Linked DNA regions of Loktanella sp. M215. The protein of the gene in region 1 interacts with the protein of each later gene in a pairwise test. Links are inferred from orthologs where the notes say so. Each region holds a gene or a part of one and is shown on either strand. Other genes may lie near its edges.

The links.
Region 2: the proteins of ybgC (region 1) and GLR48_RS13560 interact in binary tests that used the Escherichia coli proteins (3 or more experiments, as listed by UniProt). The link is inferred for Loktanella sp. M215 from one-to-one orthologs.

The regions. Positions count from the first base shown.
Region 1 is NZ_WMEA01000001.1:56,337-59,442, reverse strand. The notes cover bases 1-2,978. They hold ybgC (tol-pal system-associated acyl-CoA thioesterase), read left to right. Parts: upstream 1-1,283; coding sequence 1,284-1,673; downstream 1,674-2,978. Other genes in these bases: GLR48_RS00290 (energy transducer TonB), read left to right, coding at 2,940-2,978; tolR (protein TolR), read left to right, coding at 2,469-2,936; tolQ (protein TolQ), read left to right, coding at 1,791-2,465; GLR48_RS00310 (hypothetical protein), read left to right, coding at 658-1,287; ruvB (Holliday junction branch migration DNA helicase RuvB), read left to right, coding at 1-547. In the rest of the region: more of GLR48_RS00290, read left to right, coding at 2,979-3,106.
Region 2 is NZ_WMEA01000001.1:2,763,796-2,766,452, reverse strand. It holds GLR48_RS13560 (acyl carrier protein), read right to left. Parts: upstream 1,618-2,657; coding sequence 1,384-1,617; downstream 1-1,383. Other genes in the region: fabD (ACP S-malonyltransferase), read right to left, coding at 2,493-2,657; fabG (3-oxoacyl-[acyl-carrier-protein] reductase), read right to left, coding at 1,756-2,493; GLR48_RS13565 (GFA family protein), read left to right, coding at 916-1,305; GLR48_RS13570 (hypothetical protein), read left to right, coding at 530-841; fabF (beta-ketoacyl-ACP synthase II), read right to left, coding at 1-358. UniProt on the Escherichia coli protein: Carrier of the growing fatty acid chain in fatty acid biosynthesis.

The sequences.
Region 1 (3,106 bases):
GACGACGCGGATGGGGCTGCTGACCACGCCGCTGCGCGACCGCTTCGGCATCCCGGTGCGGCTGGAGTTCTATTCGGAAAGTGAGTTGCACGAGATCGTCACCCGCGGCGCGCGCCTGATGGGCGCGCCTGCGACCGTTGACGGCGCCGCCGAGATCGCGCGCCGGGCGCGTGGGACGCCGCGCATCGCCGGGCGTCTGCTGCGCCGGGTCGTGGATTTCGCGCTTGTCGAGGGCGACGGGACCGTGGACCGCGCGATTGCGGACCGGGCGCTGACCCGGATGGGGGTCGATGATCTGGGGCTGGACAACGCCGACCGGCGCTATCTGCGGCTGATCGCCGAGAGCTATGGCGGCGGGCCGGTGGGGGTCGAGACATTGAGTGCTGCGCTGAGCGAGAGCCGGGATTCGCTGGAGGATGTGATCGAGCCTTATCTGTTGCAGAAGGGATTGATCCAGAGGACGCCGCGCGGGCGGATGCTGGCGCGGGACGCCTGGCGGCATCTGGGGCTGGATGCGCCACGGCGCGAGAGTGATCTGTTTGACTGAGGCTGGAGCCTTTGGCGGGTGTTCATGCGGCCAAATGAAGGGCGATGGCGCCTTTGCGTGATGGTCGACCCTCCGGGGGTAGTATTTTGGAAAAAGCGAGGACGGGCGCGGTGACGATCGGGGCGGAAGAGGTGGCGGCGAAGTTCACGCGGGGGGACGGGTCGTACCTGTGTGCGCGCTGGGGGCGGCCGATCGTGCCGGTGGTCTTTGGCGTGGACGATGCGACGCTGGCGGTCTTCAAGGGCGCGATCGAGGCGGTCGTGGCGCTGGCCGGGCACAGGATGGCCGAGACGGACTGGGAGCTGGGCGCGAACCTGATGGTGTTCTTCTGCCGGGACTGGGCGGAGCTTGTGGAGGTGCCGCATCTGGACCGGCTGGTGCCGGACTTGGGGCCTTTGGTCGAACGCTTGCAGGGGGCGGAGGCCAATCAGTACCGCATCTTCCGGTTCGACGAAGGCGGCGCGATCAAGGCCTGTTTCGTGTTTCTGCGGATGGATGCGCATCTGGCGGCGGTGAGTGCCGATACGCTGGCGTTGTCACAGGCGGTGCAGACGATCGTGTTGTGGTCGGACCGGGCGTTCATGGACGCCTCGCCCCTGGCGCTGCTGGGCGGGGCGGCGGTGATCCGGCCCGAGGTCGCGGGGATCGTGCGGGCGGTCTATGACCCGGTGCTGCCCGGCGTGGCGCGGGACGCGAGCCATGCGCTGCGGGTGGCGGCGCGGGTGGGGCGGATGCAATGAGCCATGAAACTTTGGTGCGTGTCTATTACGAGGACACCGACATGGGCGGGATCGTCTATTACGCCAATTATCTGAAGTATATCGAGCGGGGCCGGTCGGAGCTGGTCGAGGCGCTGGGGATGAACCAGATCGAGATGCGCGATGTCGCGGGCATCGTCTTTGTCGTCACGCGCGTCGTGGCGGATTATCTGGCCCCCGCGCGGCTGGACGACCGGTTGGTGGTGCATACGGCGCACCGGGCGCAGAGCGCGGTGCGCTGGGTCTTTGACCAGGAGGTGCGGCGCGGGGCGCAGGTGCTGTTCCGGGCCGAGGTCACGGCGGTCTGCATGACGCTGGACGGGCGCCCCGTGCGGCTACCGGCGGCGCTGCGGGGGGGGCCGCTCTAGCGGGTGACCGCCGGCTTGGCGAAATCGTGTGCGGAATGACGTTGGCGTTTGGTGCGGCATGGGCTAGAATCATGCCCAATCAGATCGCGCAAGCGGCCAAACGTCAGAGCAGGCACCATGGAAACAGTCACCGACATCACGATGTGGTCGATGTTCGCCAACGCGACCATCCTCGTGAAACTCGTCATGTTCATGCTGATCGGCGCCAGCATCTGGTGCTGGTCGATCATCGTCGACAAGACGATCCAGTATCGCAAGGCCCGCGCTGCGGCCGAGCAGTTCGATCATGCCTTCTGGAGCGGCGAGCCGCTGGATCAGCTGTTCGATCAGGTGGGCGCGGCCCCGCGGGGGGCGGCCGAGGTGATTTTTGCCGCGGGCATGACCGAATGGCGCCGCAGCCACCGGCAGGACGGTGATCTGATCGCGGGCGCGCAGGCGCGGATCGACCGCAGCATGGACGTGGCCATCGCCAAGGAGGCCGCCAAGCTGCAGAAGGGTCTGGCCGTGCTGGCGACGACCGGGTCCGTGGCGCCCTACGTCGGTCTGTTCGGCACTGTCTTCGGCATCATGAACGCCTTCATCGAGATCGCGCAGGCGCAGAACACTAACCTTGCCGTCGTCGCACCGGGCATTGCCGAGGCGCTGCTGGCGACGGGTCTGGGCCTGATGGCGGCCATTCCGGCGGTCATCTTCTATAACAAGCTGAGCGCGGATGCGGACCGGATCGTCGCGGGCTACGAGGCCTTTGCCGACGAATTCAGCACCATCCTGTCGCGCCAGCTGGACGCCTGAGCCATGGCCGAGGCGGGCAACAGGCGGGGGCGGCGGCGGGGCCGGGCGCAGCCCATGGCGGAAATCAACATCACGCCCTTCGTGGACGTCATGCTGGTGCTGCTGATCATCTTCATGGTCGCGGCCCCCTTGATGACTGTGGGCGTGCCGGTGGACCTGCCCAAGACGGCGGCGAGCGCGCTGCCATCGGACGAGGAAGAGCCGCTGACCGTGACGATCAAGGCCGACGGGAGCCTCGCGATCCAGACGACCGACACGCCGGAGGCCGATCTGATCACGCGCCTGCAGGCCATCGCGGCAGAGCGGACCAGCGACCGGATCTTCTTGCGCGCGGACGGGACCAACGCCTGGAACCGCGTGGCAGAGGTCATGGGCGCGCTGAATGCGGCGGGCTTTTCCAACATCGGCCTTGTGACGGATATCGGGGGGTCGACTTTGACGGGGTCTGGCCTGTCGGGGTCGGGCAACTAGGGCATGCAACGGACGACGGGCACATATGTCTCGGCGGCAGGACATCTGGCGCTGCTGGTCTGGCTGATCGCAGGCTGGGGGTTCAACGCGGAGCCGCTGCCGTTCGAGGTCAGCGAGGTGTCCGTCGTCAGTTCCGATGAATATGCGGCCATCGTGGCGGCCACGACGCC
Region 2 (2,657 bases), 2.7 Mb from region 1 along the record:
AATTCAAGCCGCCGATGCCGGACCCGATCAAAACCCCCGTGCGCTCCTGATCTTCGCGCTCCGTCGGCATCCAGCCACTGTCTTCGACGGCCTGCTGGGCCGCCGCCATCCCGAACAGGATGAAGGTGTCGACCTTGCGCTGTTCTTTCGGCTCCATGTAGGTGTCGGCGTTGAAGGTGCCGTCGCTGCCGTCACCCAAGGGCACCTCGCAGGCATAATTGGTGACCAGCCCGGTGGTGTCGAACCCCTTGATCGGGCCGGCCCCCGACTGACCCGCCAGAATGCGCGACCAGCTCGCCTCGACCCCGTCAGCCAGCGGCGTGACAAGTCCCAGTCCCGTTACGACAACACGGCGCATCTTTCGTCCCCTCAACACGTCATTTCGGCCCTGATACCGCAGGGTTGCGCGCAGGAGCAAGAGCCGTGGCATATTCCGCCCCGTGACGACACGGACCCGCCGTCTTGCGGGCACCCAGACGGCAAGCCTAGGGTGACCCGACCGCCCATATGGCAACGCCGGGACATATCCATGACCATCACCCACGCCGACGACCTCGACCACCTCAAGATCATCGGCCGCATCGTCGCCAACACCATGCACGCCATGGCAAAAGCGATGGAGGTTGGCATGACGACCCGAGAGCTCGACGCCATCGGCCGCACCCTGCTGGACCGCGCGGATGCCACCTTCTGCATGGGGCAGGTCACCGCCGCCCAGCACAAACTCTGCCGCGACGGCAAGCGCGCGATGGAACTCGGCATCGCACAGGTCGGCGCAAGCAAGCCCATCGGCGGGATCGGCCGCGGCCCGCTGATCGTCACCCTGCCGGGCCGAACCTAAATCAAAGGACATGACAGGCCTGCACCAGATCTTCCCTGACCGGAACCTGCCGCTGCGGCGCGGTCAAGCTTACCATGACCCAGCCCCCGATCATGACGGCCGCCTGCCACTGCACCGGCTGCCAAAAGATCACCGGCAGCGCCTATTCACTGACCGCGATGGTGCCGACCCCCGGCCTTGACGTGACCAGAGAGACGGTGCGCGGCGGCCTCAAGGGCGACATGCTGGACCACCGCTTTTGCCCCGACTGCCTGACGTGGATGTTCACGCGGATCAGCGGCATGGACGATGTCGTCAATGTCCGCCCGACCCTGTTCGATGACACGACATGGTTCTCACCCTTCATCGAAACGATGTTCGTCGAAAAACGTCCTTGGGCCACTACCCCGGCACACCATAGATTCGACGGCGTCCCATCTCCGTCCGACCATCCCGCGCTGATGGCCGCCTACGCCGCCACCTGATCCAAACGAAAACGGCCCCCGCAATCGCGAGGGCCGTTTCAAATCTTGTGGCGACAATGCCGCCGGTTAGGACTGCGCTTACAGCGCGCCCTTGATGAACTTCACGGCGTCGCCGAAGGTCTGGATGGTTTCGGCGGCATCGTCGGGGATCTCGATCCCGAACTCTTCCTCGAAGGCCATGACCAGTTCCACGGTGTCAAGGCTGTCAGCGCCGAGGTCGTCGATGAACGACGCGCTTTCGACGACTTTGTCCTCTTCCACACCAAGATGCTCCACAACGATCTTGCGTACGCGATCTTCGACTTCGCTCATGAACAATTCCTCACGTTCCTGATGGGCCTGAACCCAGTTGTTGAACGACCCGAAAGAGGGCCCGTCCGTTGCTGCGTGGCCTATAACAGAGATTTGAGCAGGCGCAAACGCTTTCACTCGACCGCTGTCAGGCCTCTGTCAAAGCATGGCCATTCCGCCATTCACATGCAAGGTCGCACCGGTGACATAGGCCGCTTCCTTGCTGGAAAGATAAAGCACCGCAGCCGCGATCTCGTCCGCCTCGCCCATGCGACCGGCGGGGATCTGGCCCAGAATGGCCCCCTTCTGGTCGTCGTTCAGCTTGTCGGTCATCGCGGTGGCGATGAAGCCGGGTGCGACGCAGTTCACCGTGATGCCGCGGCTCGCGACCTCATAGGCGATCGACTTGCTCATTCCCACGACCCCGGCCTTGGAGGCGGCATAGTTCGCCTGCCCCGGATTGCCCGTGGCCCCCACGATGCTGGTGATGTTGATGATGCGGCCCCAGCGGGCCTTCATCATGCCGCGGATGGCACCCTTGCACAGGCGCATGGTGCTGGTCAGGTTGACCTCCAGCACGCTCGCCCATTCCTCGTCCGACATCCGCATAAAGATGTTGTCCTTGGTGATGCCCGCGTTGTTCACCAGAATATCCAGACTGCCCATCGCTTCGACCGCCTGCTTCGGCAGGGCCGTCACGGCCTCCGCATCGCTCAGGTTACATGGCAGCACGAAAGTACGCTCGCCCAACTCCGCAGCCAGTGCCTCCAGCGGCTCCACCCGTGTGCCGGACAGGCCGACCGTGGCCCCCGCGCTGTGCAGCGCCGTGGCGATGGCCCCACCAATTCCACCCGATGCGCCGGTGATCAGCGCCGTCTTTCCCGTCAGATCGAACATCATGCGTCTCCCTTGATGGCGGCGGCTGCCACCTGTGCTTCCATGGCGGTGCCGACATTCAGCGTGGCCGCGTCCTTGGCGATCCTGCGGATCATGCCCGACAGCGCCTTGCCGGCGCCCACTTCGATGAATTGGGTGACACCCTGCTGCACCATCCAGTCGAC